Regions from separate parts of the Microaerobacter geothermalis genome, predicted to be linked through region 2. Evidence: predicted binding sites of a transcription regulator. Region 2 holds the regulator's gene; the other holds the start of a gene.

Region 1 (7,960 bases), on a different contig from region 2:
GAAACGTTATTGGAAAGCGAATTCTTTGGATATGAAAAAGGGGCATTTACCGGAGCAGTCCAATCCAAAAAAGGAAAGATTCTTGCGGCAAACAGAGGCACTTTGTTTTTAGATGAAGTGGGCGAAATGCCCCTCCACCTCCAAGCAAAACTTCTTCGGGTGATTCAAGAAAGGGAAGTAACTCCCCTGGGATCCAATGAAAAAAAGCAGGTTGACATTCGAATCATCGCTGCCACCAACCGTAACCTCATGGAAATGGTCAGCAATGGATTGTTCCGTGAAGATCTGTATTTTCGCTTAAATGTGATTCCCATTCCCCTGCCGCCCTTGCGTGACAGAAAAGAAGATATCCCCCTTCTCCTCGATCATTTCTTGCATCAATACTGCGAGGAAATCGGGACTGAAAAGAAACAGTTTTCCAGTGAAGCAAAGAAGGTACTTTTTCAATATCATTATCCGGGAAATATTCGGCAACTGTCCAATATGATTCAGTATGCAGTAGCTTTGTCACCAGAGCGGATGATTTCTATAGAAGACCTTCCCCCCTATTTAATGGATAACGAAAGAATAACTCAAGAAATCAAATCTGACCCGAAAAATGATCATAAATCAATTATCATCCCTATTGGAACGACAATTAAAGAGGCAGAGAAACAGATTATCCAGCGAACACTGTCCTGGTGCAATGGCCATCGACAAAAAACAGCCAAGATATTAGGGATAAGCGAAAGAAGTTTAAGGGATAAGTTAAAACATTACCGCACTTAGGGACATTAATCCCTACTTTGCCCTCTAGCTAACCGTCATTAATTTTTCCCCACTCCCAAAAAAAGTGCGAAGTGGCCAAAGAGTAAAACTTTCGTCCCATTACGGTTCGGCAAAAAATGCCGATGCGGCACATATTGCCGGTTATTCCCGGCGATTTTTGCCGCATCTTTTTGATATCCATGATAACGCTTTCACTATTTTCCTACGAATATCAGACTATTTTGCCCATTTTTCTCTTGGCATAATATTTGCAAAGTTTCTATTGATGTAATTTTCCAAAATATTAAACGAATCAAAAGGGGGCACTTACATGAAAAAATGGTTTGTACTTTTGGGAAGTCTCGTATTAATCCTGGGACTGCTGGCGGGATGTGGAGGAAAAACGGAGAGCACCAATTCATCATCTGGCTCAGGTGCACAAAGCAGTTCAAATACCGCCGCTCCAGAATCCACTTCATCTTCCAGCAGTTCCGCTGCCGATGAAAGCGTATGGAAAGGAAAAGTCCTTACCGTATTGACTGGCGGTACTTCCGGAGTTTATTTCCCACTTGGAACAACTTTGGCAAAAGTATATTCGGAACAGTTGGGAGCGAATGCAACGGCTCAAACGACCGGAGCCTCTGCAGAAAACGCTGCAAAAATTTCCCAGAAAAAAGCGGAAGTCGGCTTTGCTCTGGCCGATACCGTAGCTGATGCCTATCAAGGAATCGGTAAATTTGAAAAAAGTGGAGCTTTAAGCAATCTTCGCGGCATTACAGCCTTATATTCCAACTACATGCAGTTAGTCACAACAAAGGATAGTGGCATTACTAAACTGGAAGATTTGAAGGGCAAAAGGGTAGTTGTAGGAGCAGCAGGAAGCGGAACGGAAATTATGGCCAATCGCATCCTAAAAGCAGCAGGCATCTCCTATGATGATATTAATGAAGACTTTTTATCTTTCAGTGAAGGGATAGATGGAATTAAAAACGGAACAGTGGATGCAGCCTTTATCTCTTCTGGACTTCCCAATTCAGGAATTATGGAATTAGCAACGACAAAAGATGTGAATCTGGTTCCAATTCCCCAGGAAATTGTGGACATCTTAAAGAAAGACTACCCTGCATTTACTCTCGATGTGATTCCCGCAGGTACCTATAAGGGATTGGATCAAGATATTCCATCGGCTGTTATTAAGAATATCTTGATTACCTATGAAGAATTGGATGAACAGGCTGTCTATGAATTAACAAAAACCTTCTTTGAAAATTTGCAAGCCCTGATGGATACCCATAACGCCGCAAAAGCAATCAAGTTGGAAAAGGGTCCCGATGGACTGCCGCTTCCCCTTCATCCGGGAGCAGAGAAATATTTCAAAGAAAAAGGCGTGCTGAAATAATTGTTTAAGAGGATTCTCTTTCTCTTCTGTATCTTGATGATCATTCTCATATCTACTATGCCCGTTCTGTCCGCTCTCACCATTCGTGAGCAGCGGACAGGCCGGCTTATTGCAACAGAATTCCTAGAGGATGATACGTTTTCCTTACAGTGGATGCACTCTGTTGAACTTGAGCAGTGGAAGGAAACCTTTCGATTAACGACAAATGGAGAGATACAATTGATTGAATCACGTTTCAAAGCCTTCGGTGCTGGAACTCCGGATACAGGAGGCAGAGAATTTTTCTTGGATGGAGATTGGTTTGTAGCAAGAGGGTTTGATGTCGTTGTCCCTTCCCTGGACATCGGAGTGTCCAAGTACTCCAAGCATCGTTTAATCATCAACAACCATGTATATCCACTCTATCAATGGGTGGATGACGGTGAATATGTTTCCATACAAAAAGAATGGGTTTCTCCCCTTCAATATTGGAAATACCGCATACTGAGAAAGGAGGCATCCTATGTCCCTGAAACCCCACAAAAATCACCATAAAGCAACAGAGAACACTCAACAACCAGAACAAAAGGACCATTTGAAGCTCCTTGAAAAACTGGATAATGAATTTCGATATCGGCAATTTCATAGCGGACCCTGGAAATTTATCATTTCCTTACTTGCCATTTCCTTAGCTGCTTATCAGCTATATACGGCATACATGGGCCCATTAGACGCCTTGAAACATCGATCCCTTCATATCGGGGTCATTATGGCCCTTGTTTTTCTCCTGTATCCGGCTTATAAAAGGGCTTCCCGTACGAAAATGTCTGTCATTGACGTGATTTTTGCTCTGTTGTCCTTATCGATTACCGGTTATATATTTGTTGATTATCAAGGAATCATCGATCGAATGTTCATTTTTGCGCCAAATTTCTGGGATCTGTTCTTCGGAGGGTTACTGATACTTCTCGTGCTAGAAGGCAGCCGGAGAATTATAGGTTGGGCCTTGACCATTATATCCATTCTGTTCCTCTTATACGCCTATTTCGGTAATTACATGCCGGGCCTACTAAAACACAGCGGAAAGCCTCTGGAAGAGTTAATTGCATACATGTACCTGACAACAGAAGGAATATATGGTACTGCCTTGGCCGTTTCGGCGTCATATATTATCCTGTTTATTCTGTTTGGAGCTTTTCTCAACCGATCTGGTATGGGGCAGTTTTTTAATGATGTGGCTATGGGAATGGCCGGCGGATCAACCGGAGGCCCTGCTAAGGTTGCCGTGATTTCCAGCGGTTTTCTAGGATCCATAAACGGCAGTGCATTAGCAAATGTGGTGACTACCGGTGCATTTACAATCCCGATGATGAAACGGGTAGGTTACCGGCCGGAATTTGCCGGAGCAGTGGAAGCTGCTGCCTCGGTCGGAGGCCAAATCATCCCTCCTGTCATGGGTGCAGCAGCTTTTATCATGGCTGAAACCTTGGGCAAGCCCTATTCGGAAATAGCCATCGCTGCCATTCTTCCGGCCGTTCTCTATTACCTTGGAGTCATTATGATCGTTCACCTGCGGGCTAAACGGAGAGGATTGCTTGGACTTCCCAAGGAAGAACTGCCAAACCTGAAAAGGGTCATATTAACCAGCGGCCATCTGCTAATTCCCATTGTCGTCTTGATTTATCTCCTGTTTACCGGAAGAACACCGATCTTTGCCGCCTTTTTTGCCATCGTCTTATCTGTTGTTGTTGCTGCTTTTTCCAAAAAAACTCGGATGGGAATAAGGGATATTTTAAAGGCGATGGAGGACGGAGTCCGGGCTGCCCTCAGCGTAGCCATGTCCACAGCCATCGTCGGTATTATTGTGGGAGTCACAACCCTTACTGGTTTGGGGGCCAAATTAACCCAGTCCATTCTCGTTCTTGGTCAAGGAAGTTTATTTCTAACACTTATTTACACCATGATTGCTAGTATGATCATGGGTATGGGACTTCCTTCCATTCCCACTTATATTATTACATCAACGCTGGCGGCACCAGCCTTATTGCAGATGGGAGTTCCACCCTTTGTATCTCATATGTTTGTGTTTTACTTCGGGATCTTTGCCAATATTACACCTCCCGTTGCTTTGGCTGCCTTCGCTGGAGCGGGAATTTCCGGAGGGGATCCCAACAAAACAGGAATCCAGGCCCTGCGTCTAGCCCTGGCAGGGTTTATTGTTCCTTATGTCTTTGTCTATTCCAATGAACTACTCCTTCAGGATCTGTCCCACTGGACAGAAACCCTTTGGGTCATGGTGACTTCCATCATTGGGGTGATTGCGCTTAGTGCCGCTGTTGAAGGATATTATAAGAGCCAAATTCCTATTCTACTCAGGCTTATTGCTACAGCTGGAGCGTTAACCCTTATTGTCCCAGGAATGATTACGGATATAATTGGATTTGCTCTTCTAGGCATAGTAGCCATTCAACAATATTGGAAAAATCCAAAGCAAAATATACAAATTAAAGAAGGAATATAATGGATGAATAAACGACTCCCCATAGAATTAAAGGGAGTCGTTTATTCTTACTCACGATATAAATTAGCTTCCAACTGTTTCTTGACACGAGCAATTTCCCGTTCATTTCGGGCAGTTTTTTCCCAAGTATGTTCAACATCTCTTTCAATAAATGATAGGCGATTTAAGATTTCTTCATGCCTTTCAGCGGCTTCTTTTCTCATGGATTCTTGTTCTTGTTTCAGCCATAGAATACTTTCTTTCATCGACATCTGCTCTGTCTTCACATCCTGCAGTTCTGCTCTCATTTGCCTTTGTTCTGTCTTCACATCCTGCAATTCTGCTCTTATTTGCCTTTGTTCTGTCTTCACATCCTGCAGTTCTGCTCTCATTTGCCTCTGTTCTTCCCACATGGCTTCCTGATCGGAACGAATATTTCCTACAATATGAATGAGGTTTGCAAGCATTTCTTCCATTCTCTTCAGCCGATCATCAATCATTTGAAATCCTCCTAAACATTTGAATTCTCGCCGTACAAGTTCTATCATTTCAATTATATCCCACAAGGTAAACCTTGTGAATGAAAGAAATAAAAGTTAAGAGATTTTTTATTTGACCTTTTTTGACCTTTATTGTAAAATAAGATCGACATAGAAAAGGAGGGGAAAACCATGAATTTAGTACCTACAGTTATTGAACAAACCAATCGCGGCGAACGCGCTTATGATATTTACTCCCGTCTTTTAAAAGACCGAATTATTTTCCTTGGAACACCAATTGATGATTGGTTGGCAAACAGTGTTGTTGCCCAACTGTTGTTCCTCGCAGCGGAAGACTCTGAAAAAGATATTCATCTATATATCAATAGTCCTGGTGGTTCAATTACTGCCGGAATGGCTATTTATGACACCATGCAATTTATTAAACCTGATGTATCTACCATCTGTATTGGAATTGCCGCCTCTATGGGAGCATTTCTGTTAGCTGCAGGGGCCCGGGGTAAGAGGTTTGCCCTTCCCAATAGTGAAGTAATGATTCATCAACCTCTCGGAGGAGCTCAGGGTCAGGCTAGCGATATTGAGATTCAGGCCAAGCGTATCCTTAAAATGAGAGAAAGATTGAATCAAGTGTTGGCTGAACGTACAGGACAACCCTTGGAAAAAATTCAGAAAGACACGGAACGCGATTATTTTATGTCTGCAGAAGAAGCAAAAGCCTACGGTCTCGTTGATAGCATCATTACAAGTGCGCCAAAAGACAAATAAAATAAGTAAAAAACGAATAATATGAGTTCAAACCCTGCTGAATCCGACTTAGCAGGGTTTGGATTTGATCATTCGATTTAATTTGAATGGATCAATACCTAAACGTAACGTCAACGGTGGTTTCAATAGTAATTTCCCCGGGTGTAATTACTGTATCCGCAGCATAGCCTGCTTTTGCGGCTACTTCCATGGAATAGTTTGAATAGTAATCGGGATAATATGGGACTCCCAGTTGGGTGACCTTTGCTACATCAGTAATCTGCTTACCAATCGCAGCTGCAATCACGTCCGCCTTTTCCCTTGCATTCTTAAGGGCAAGTTTCAACACTTCTTTTTCATATTCATCGGTCTTATCTGTGGTATATCTGATATTTTCCACCCGGTTTGCTCCCGCTTTACTAGCGGCATCCAACACCTTTCCAATATCCTTTGTATTTCTTAAGGTTACTTGAATCATGTGATTCACTTGATAACCTCTTAATTCCTGTTGATTTTCCTTCCAATTATATTGGGGATAAGTCGTAAAAGAAACGGTTTTAATATCTTTATCCTTAATACCCAAAGAAAGAATTGCCCTTCTCACATCTTCAAATATCTTTGAATTTTGCTGGATTGCCACTGAAGCATCTCGATCCTCAGTCATTACTCCTAAATTAACCATGGCTATATCAGGAACAACGGTGAGTTTGCCCTTCCCTTGAACCTGGATCACATTGGTTTGTATTTCCTCTGCATAGGTAGGCTGGTCACTTCCCAACCCTCCCAATGGAGAGTAAATGGATAATCCTGCAACCAAACCTATTGCGACAACCACAAATCCCAACTTCTTAACAATACCTTTCATCATACCATCCTCCCAACATTTTTACGATTCTCGATTCAATCCATTAGACGATGGAAAGGAAAGAAAAGTTGCAGCTATATATTCTAACCGTGAAAAAAACCGCTGATCAGCGGTTTTTCATTTTCGACATATTTAAACAAAACATACCTATACCTGACCCATCGAGTTATAAATTGATATGTTAACCCACTTGCTCCTGGTTGACAAATTGAGACAAATGATTCACGGCCTGTTCCTCATCGTTTCCACTGGCATAAATGGTGATTTCCGTTCCCGTGCGAATGGCCAAACTCATGATTCCCATGATGCTTTTTGCATTTACTCTTTTATCTTCTTTTTCCACAAAAATTTCAGATCGATAGCGGTTTGCTTCTTGAACAAATAAAGCAGCCGGTCTTGCCTGTAATCCAGTTTTTAATCTAACCGTTACTTTTTGTTGATATGCCATTTAAAACCCCCCATGTCCGTCGTTTTTTTTATTATACCATGGAATATTATGGAGTGTATCCCTTTGCTTGTTTTATTTTTAAAGCGATTTCATTAATTTTTCTAAGCCGGTGATTAACCCCCGATTTGCTTACCTTTCCAGATGGGATTAATTCGCCTAATTCCGTTAGGCTCATATCGGGATGCTGAAGACGAAGGAGAGCAACCTCCCTTAACCGTTCCGGCAGTTGATCTAAACCAATTTCTTTTTCAATCAAATGGATATTTTCAATCTGCTTCATAGCAGCTCCAACGGTTTTATTTAAGTTGGCCGTATCACAATTCACCAATCGGTTGACGGAATTCCTCATATCTTTGACGATTCGGACATCTTCAAAATATAAAAGGGCCTGATGGGCGCCGATAATATTCAGGAATTCAGTAATCTTTTCCCCTTCTTTAATATACATGACATGTCCTTTTTTCCGTTCAATACATTTTGCATTTAAATGAAATTGATTGGAAAGATCAGTCAAATCCTGACAGTGCTTCTGATGGGTTGAAAAAATCTCCATATGATAGGAGGAACGCTCTGGATGGTTGACAGAACCTCCTGCCAAAAAAGCTCCCCTTAGATACGCCCGCTTGCAACAAGGAGATTTGATTAGTTCCTTTGGGATTCCGTTGTTTAAAGAGAGATCATTTCCCAATACCTCCATATCTTTTAGGATTTCGATCACTTGATTTGATATACGAACGAGATAGATATTGTTTTTCTTTAGTCTCATTTTTTTTCTGAC
Region 2 (7,960 bases):
TCTGCCTTGATACGCAAAACCATTTCTATTCGCTGTATAACAAGGGCCACTTCCTGTAAAGTAACAAGTTCTTCAAATTCTAAAGCCCCGAGGTTGGTTAATGCCTGGTTTAATACTGATTTATATTTTTCCAAAGTTTGAATGGCCTGATTAGCTTTTGTTAAAATGACCCCCATATCTTTGAGAGCATAGCGGAAATTTCCTTTGTACAAGGTTATGACATTTCTCCTCTGAGATATGGAAACCACCAACTTTCCGGTTTGCTTGGCCAAACGCTCTGCTGTTCGATGTCTGATTCCTGTTTCTGATGAAGGAATAGAAGAGTCAGGGATAAGTTGAGTATTAGCAAATAATATTTTTTTTCCATCATCACTTAAAATAATGGCCCCATCCATTTTCGCCAATTCATATAAAGAAGCCGGTGAATATTCACAGTCTATACGAAATCCACCATCTACCAATTCCATGACTTCCGGGCCGTAACCAACCACAATCAAGCCGCCTGTTTTTGCCCTTAATACATTATCAAGCCCAGTCCGAAAAGGCGTTCCCGGAGCAACAAATTGTAAAATTTCTCTCATAAATTTATCATTTTTTATCTCTTCCACACGATTAACCCCCTATAGCCACATCCAAAGCATCTCCAACCGAATGAACACCTATTATATCGATATCAGAAGGAATTTCCCATCCCCATCTATTTTTTTCTGGGATAATGATTCGCTTAAAACCCAATTTTTTGGCTTCATTTACCCTTTGTTCTATTCTTGAGACACCTCTTACCTCACCGGTCAAACCAACCTCACCAATGATCACATCCTTAGGATGTGTTGGTTTATCTCGAAAACTAGAAGCAATGGCAACAGCAATGGAGAGGTCAATGGCAGGTTCATCTAACCGGACTCCCCCGGCAACGTTAACAAAGGCATCTTGATTTTGGAGTAAAATCCCTACCCTCTTTTCTAATACAGCCATTAAGAGGGAGACTTTATGGTGATCAACCCCAATTGCCATTCGCCTTGGTTGTCCAAATCCTGATGGAGAGATTAACGCTTGGATCTCAACCAATACAGGACGGGTTCCCTCCATACTGGCTACTACTGTTGATCCGGCCACTCCAATGGGTCTTTCTGATAAAAAAATTTCCGAAGGATTATGAACCTCCTGAAGACCAGATTCTTTCATCTCAAAAATCCCTATCTCGTTAGTTGATCCAAATCGATTTTTCACCGCTCTTAAAATTCGATACATATGGTGCCTTTCTCCTTCAAAATAAAGAACAGCATCCACCATATGTTCCAACAAACGCGGGCCCGCAATATCTCCTTGTTTGGTAACATGGCCGACAATGAAAGTAGCAATTCCCCTGGTCTTGGCCATTTTCATTAAGTGGGAAGTACATTCCCTGACCTGGGTCACACTTCCCGGTGCAGATGGAATGTCGGGATGATAAATCGTTTGTATAGAATCCACAATCAGCAAATCTGGATGCAATCGATCTGTCTCTTCCAAAATTGATTCAACATTCGTTTCAGAAAGAACAAATAAATGGGAATGTCTCACATTCAATCGTTCTGCCCGCAATTTGATCTGGCGTATGGATTCCTCACCTGACAGATATAGCACTTTTTTTCCGTGTAAGGCAACGGATTGGGACATCTGAAGTAGTAGAGTTGACTTTCCGATTCCGGGATCTCCACCCACCAAAATCAAGGAGCCTGGAACAATTCCTCCTCCCAAGACTCTGTTTAATTCCCCAATTCCTGTGTCAAATCTCGGCATGTCTTCCCTATCTATTTCTGTAATTGGTTGAGGAACCCCCTTTTCTTCTAACCAACGTCCAGACCTGCCTGATTTCCCCTTTATTTCTTTTTCTTCCACCATGGTATTCCATTGTAAGCATCCCGGACATTTTCCCATCCATTTGGGGGATTCATAGCCACATTGTTGACACGCAAATTTTGATTTATACTTTGCCATTTCCCGCCTCACCTGTCACCCATCCAATATATTTCTCTGCATACCATATTATATTATTATAACAGACGAATGGAAAAAAGAGCAGAAAAAGCAAAGCATTATTATAGGAAGTAAAGCATGATCGCAAACGAGCAAATGAAAGACGGATGATACACATCCGTCTTTATCAAACACGAATTATGAAGTTGAGGTGACGGGTTCTATTCGAGTGACGGTTAATCTCCCTTCATCGTCTACATCAATTTTTAAGGTGTCACCTTTTTTAACATTGCCCTGTAATAGCTCCTCCGACAATTTATCTTCAATATATTTCTGAATTGCCCGGCGCAGAGGTCTTGCCCCATAGTTGGGATCAAACCCTTCCTTAGCCAGAAAGGCCTCTGCTTTATCTGTTAAGGTAAAATCAATTTGTTGTTCCCTCAATCTTTTTCTCAGTTCTTCTGACATGAGAGAAACGATCCTGCGGATATGTTCTTCCTTCAGGGAATGGAAGACAATCACTTCGTCAATCCGGTTTAGGAATTCTGGACGGAAGCTACTTTTTAATTCATTCATCACTTTATCCTTCATATCTTCATAGTCTTTATTGGGCTCACCTGTAGTAAATCCCAGGGTACTTCCCTTTTTGATGGTAGTGGCACCCACATTGGAAGTCATGATAATAACGGTATTTCTAAAATCAACGGTTCTCCCTTTTGAATCGGTCAATCTTCCGTCCTCAAGTACCTGAAGGAGGATATTAAATACTTCAGGATGTGCCTTTTCAATTTCATCCAAGAGAACAACTGAATAAGGTTTTCTCCTTACTTTCTCTGTTAATTGCCCGCCTTCTTCATATCCAACATATCCTGGAGGGGCACCGACTAAACGAGCGGTAGAATGTTTTTCCATGTACTCGGACATATCGATACGAATAATCGCATCTTCATCACCAAATAGGCTCTCAGCCAACGCTCTGGCTAATTCGGTTTTTCCTACACCAGTTGGACCTAAGAAGATAAAAGATCCAATAGGACGCTTGGGATCCTTCAATCCTGCCCTTGCCCTTCGAACAGCCCTTGATACGGCTTTGACCGCTTCATCCTGACCAATTACTCGCTGATGCAGAATTTCTTCCATCTTCAATAATCTTTCTGTTTCTTCTTCCTTTAATTTATTCACAGGAATTCCGGTCCAGCTAGCAACGATTTGAGCAATATCTTCTGCTGTAACTTCAGAATCCGTTTGTCCCTGCTGCTCCTTCCATTTCCTCTTGGTCTGCTCCAATTGGTCTCTTAGTTTTTGCTCTTTATCCCTTAGAGATGCAGCCTTTTCAAATTCCTGACTTTGAACTGCAGCATCCTTCTCTTTTTTAATTTCTTCCAGGTTCTGTTCCAGTTCCTTCAAATTGGGGGGAACAGTATAAGCACTTAATCTCACTTTAGAGGCCGCTTCATCAATTAAGTCTATGGCTTTATCCGGTAAGAAACGATCGGAAATATAACGGTCTGACAATTTCACCGCCTGCTCAATCGCTTCATCGGTTATTTTCACGCGATGGTGTGCCTCATATCGATCCCTTAAGCCCTCAAGTATTTTTATCGCTTCCTCAGCAGATGGCTCATCTACTTGGATCGGTTGAAATCTTCGTTCTAAGGCAGCATCTTTTTCTATATATTTACGATATTCATCTAGGGTTGTCGCTCCAATGCATTGGAGCTCCCCTCTTGCCAAAGCGGGCTTAAGAATATTTGAAGCATCAATAGCCCCTTCTGCCCCACCAGCCCCGATCAAGGTGTGAAGCTCATCAATAAACAAGATAATGTTGCCGGCATGACGAATTTCATCCATGATTTTTTTCAAACGGTCCTCAAATTCCCCTCGATATTTGGTGCCAGCTACTACGGTTCCCATATCCAAGGTCATCACTCGTTTTCCCCGAAGAGTTTCCGGTATCTCATTATTTACAATTCTCTGGGCTAAGCCCTCAGCAATGGCTGTTTTCCCAACCCCCGGCTCTCCAATTAACACGGGGTTATTTTTTGTTCTTCTGCTGAGAACTTGAATAACCCTGTCTATTTCCTTCGCCCTTCCAATTACAGGGTCCAGTCCATGATCCTTAGCAATCGCAGTTAAGTCCCGTGCCAAGCTATCCAATGTAGGAGTACTTGCCGAAGGGTTTCCTGCTTGGGTTTGGCCAGCCATCGCTTCACTGCTTCCCAACAACTGCAATACTTGCTGTCTTGCTTTATTTAAGCTGATTCCAAGATTATTCAGAACTCTTGCGGCAACTCCTTCCCCTTCCCGGATAAGGCCCAGTAAAATATGCTCAGTACCTACGTAGGTGTGCCCCAGTTTTCTAGCCTCATCCATGGACAATTCAATCACCTTTTTTGCCCTGGGAGTGTAATTAATATTTGTAGGTTGCTGACCGCCACGACCTATGAGAGATTCTACTTCATCCTGTATCTTTTCTAACCCTAATCCCAATGCCATTAAAGCTTTTGCAGCAATGCCTTCTCCTTCCCTAACCAATCCAAGCAATATATGCTCGGTACCGATACTGGTATGGCCCAAACGAACCGCTTCTTCCTGGGCAAGAGATAATACTTTTTGAGCCCTTTCGGTAAATCTTCCAAACATCATAAGAATCCACCTCCATTAATTCATATTTTCCATCTGTAACCTTTCACGTATTAACTTTGCTCTTCTTTCATCCCTTTGTTCCGGGGATAAGATGCCTCCGGCATACTGCTGTAAAAATCCCGGTTGAATCATGATCATTAATTCATTTAACACGGTCGGAGAAACATTTTTTATCATCCCCAAATCTATTCCCAATCTTACATCAGATAAACGTTGACTTGCTTCTTTTGACTCCATCACTCTGGCATAGGATAAAATTCCATATGAGCGAAAAATCCGGTCTCTGATGTGAAGTCCTGAATTTTCCATTAAGTTCTTTCTAGCTTGTCGTTCATGTTCAATTATTTGCTTTACAACACTATACAGATTGTCTACGATTTCATCTTCTGATTGTCCCAGGGTAATCTGGTTAGAGATTTGGAACAGATTTCCCATCGCTTCGCTTCCCTCTCCATATAATCCTCTAACAACAAGGCCTACTTGATTAATGGCAGATAAAATCCGGTTAATTTGCTGTGTAATAACCAGGGCCGGTAAATGCATCATGACTGATGCTCGCAAACCGGTTCCTGCATTGGTGGGACAACAGGTTAAAAATCCTCTTTGTTCATCAAATGCATAGTTTAGATGTTCCTCAAAAATATCATCAATCTTATCGCTTAACTTCTTTGCCTCTTTCAGTTGAAGGCCTGGAAATAAACATTGGATTCGAAGATGGTCTTCCTCATTGATCATGATGCTGATCGATTCATCGTCGCTTAATATAACGGCCCCTTTTCGTGACTCTGACGCAAGGTTGGGACTAATCAGATGCTTTTCTACTAGAACCCTTTTTTCTAAGGGAGTAAGCTCTTCCATTTTGATCAATTCAAGTTTTTCATCAAATTTAGCTGATTTTAATATGTGTTCTATTTTTTGAAGCACTTCTTCTGCTTGACTGTCCGTCGCCAAAAATGGAAATGGTAAACTTTTAATGTTTCTGGCTAATCGAATTCGGCTGCTGATAACAATATCTGATGCTTCCCCTTCACCGCTCATCCAATTGCTTACCGCATTATTTATAAATTTTTGCAAGTCCATATAAACACCTCCTGCCATTTTAAAGATGATCTTGGGAAATGTTTTTTTCCAGATCGCGAATCCTGTCACGTAATTGGGCAGCCCGTTCAAATTCTTCTCTTGCTATGGATTGCTGCAATTCCTGTTTTAATTTTTCCAATTCCCTTTTTAATTTAATTGCACCACCGGAACGGGCGGGAACTTTTCCGCTGTGGGATGTGTTCCCATGAATTCTTCGGAACAACGGATCCAATTGGTGTTTAAAATATGAATAACAGTCACTGCAACCAAATCTTCCGCCCTTAGTAAACTGGCTATATGTTAATCCGCATGTCTTACACTGGAGTTGATGATAGCTAGTTGCTTCCCCATAGCTTGGATTGGGTTCAAAATTGAGCAATCCTGATAACAAATTATGAATTGAGAAACCATTTGAACCCCCTGGAAGTAATTCGCCCTTTTCTCTAGCACAATTTTCACACAGGTGAAATTCCGTCTTTTGTCCATTTAGTATCTTGGTAAAATGTAAAGTTGCCGGTTTCTGCCCACATCCTTGGCAAATCATATCTCCACCTCCTAAGAAATTCGAAATATTGTAGCAACCATGGCCCTTAGCAAATTGGCTCTAATTTGATCCCTGACCGGCATATTAAATGGTAGAATCTGCCTTGAAATAGCTGCTTTCATAATTTGAGCTTCCCTGAGATTAACCAGCTTGGCGTACAACATATGATCTATAATATCTTCTGCCGCAGCTTGGGAAATCCCCTCCCCGATATGTTCCATAAGGGTTGAATACAATTCATTTCCGTCATCTGTTTCCAAGCGGCAAATTCGGATATAACCACCTCCACCTCTTTTACTCTCAACAATATATCCCTTTTCAATCGTAAAACGAGTACTGATCACATAGTTAATTTGTGATGGAACACAATTAAACTGTTCCGCCAATTCGCTTCTTTGTATTTCTATATACCCTTCTTTACTTTTCATTAAAATATCCTTCAAATATTTTTCAATCATATCGGAGACATTCCGCAATAGGTTCACCTCCCGATTTGACTTTGACTATCTTTGACCTTCATAATTTATTATATCCACATTTTTGATAAAAATGCAAGACCCTTTTTTAGCCTAGGATCAAAGGAATCAATTCATCAAAATGTTGGATGATCACATTTGCCTCTTTCAATTCTTCATCATTGGCAAAACCATAATCACACCCAATGGTAAACAGGTGGTTTTTTTTCCCTGCTATTATGTCTGATTTCCGATCCCCTACCATGACACTGGATCTCAACTGATAATCTTTCACTAATTTTTTTACTAATTCTTCCTTGTGATAAATTTGAAATCGGCCAGCACTATATAAGTCCTTAAATAGATGATAAATGGAAAGAGACTTACAAACTCCCCGTATGTAATCATCTAATCCATTACTTGCAACGAACAGCGCTAAACCAGATGCATTAAGTTCTTTTAAGGTTTCTAAGACGCCGGGATATAATTCACCTTTTCCTTCATCCAATATTTGTAACTCATATTCCAACATCAGATGATTGGCCAAATGTTTTATTTCATATGAGGCGTTTGGTAGTAGCCCATCCCAAATTTTATCTAAAGTAAAGCCAAGCCATGATATTAATTGATCTTCGGAAGGAGTCTCACCGTTATACTTACCATCTTTTCTCAAGTGATCAAATGTCATTTTAAAAGCGGGAACTGCAACTTTTTCCGTTTGTAGCAAGGTTCCATCCATATCAAAAATAACACTGTCATATTTAAGCATATTTTTCCCCTCTGCTTTCTACAAATTCTTAAAATTTAAGGAATTTGTTTGAAAAATGTGTGATAATCATTTATTTTTCTGTTTTTCCCTATATAATGTTTCTGAACGATAGTAAAAAACTTTATTCGTATGAAGTGTTTTAACATAACACTCCCACTAAACCTCACTCAGGAAGGAAGATAAGGTATGAAAATGAAAGGTATTTTATTTTCTATTGTTTTTATTTTTGCAATTATTGTGCTGTCATACTCCTTGCTTCAACCATCACCCGTTCAAGAAAATTTTGATCAAAACAAAATTCCTTACAAACTAGGAGATTTTTCATTGGTAAATAAGATCGAAGGGCCTCAAGCCATGGAACAAATCAGATATCTTCATGGAAAAGAAATTCCTATTGATAATGCTTTTATATTAGAATATCAAGGAAGAAACGGACACGCTACCGTTTGGATTTCTGAATCAAATGAAGAGGGAAATGCAGAAAAATTATTTCGGCGTATGAATGGA

The links. The regulator CtsR, encoded in region 2, represses protease genes until heat stress. The targets are predictions, from matches to a motif close to ATGGTCAATAAAGGTCAAACA.
Region 1: clpP (ATP-dependent Clp endopeptidase proteolytic subunit ClpP) is a predicted target of CtsR. The motif match lies at 5,235-5,255, and genes of this name have one in related genera.

The regions. Positions count from the first base shown of each region.
Region 1 is NZ_JAKIHL010000031.1:33,588-41,547, reverse strand. Features, by position in the region: gene L1765_RS11515 (sigma-54-dependent transcriptional regulator) at 1-768, shown strand, start outside; gene L1765_RS11510 (TAXI family TRAP transporter solute-binding subunit) at 1,079-2,146, shown strand; gene L1765_RS11505 (DUF1850 domain-containing protein) at 2,147-2,680, shown strand; gene L1765_RS11500 (TRAP transporter permease) at 2,649-4,646, shown strand; gene L1765_RS11495 (guided entry of tail-anchored proteins factor 1) at 4,694-5,125, opposite strand; gene clpP (ATP-dependent Clp endopeptidase proteolytic subunit ClpP) at 5,276-5,890, shown strand; gene L1765_RS11485 (SIMPL domain-containing protein) at 5,982-6,734, opposite strand; gene L1765_RS11480 (HPr family phosphocarrier protein) at 6,916-7,182, opposite strand; gene whiA (DNA-binding protein WhiA) at 7,229-7,960, opposite strand, start outside.
Region 2 is NZ_JAKIHL010000051.1:10,993-18,952, forward strand. Features, by position in the region: gene disA (DNA integrity scanning diadenylate cyclase DisA) at 1-581, opposite strand, end outside; gene radA (DNA repair protein RadA) at 613-1,980, opposite strand; gene clpC (ATP-dependent protease ATP-binding subunit ClpC) at 2,158-4,605, opposite strand; gene L1765_RS14645 (protein arginine kinase) at 4,621-5,685, opposite strand; gene L1765_RS14650 (UvrB/UvrC motif-containing protein) at 5,705-6,229, opposite strand; gene L1765_RS14655 (CtsR family transcriptional regulator) at 6,241-6,705, opposite strand; gene L1765_RS14660 (HAD hydrolase-like protein) at 6,794-7,453, opposite strand; gene L1765_RS14665 (hypothetical protein) at 7,640-7,960, shown strand, end outside.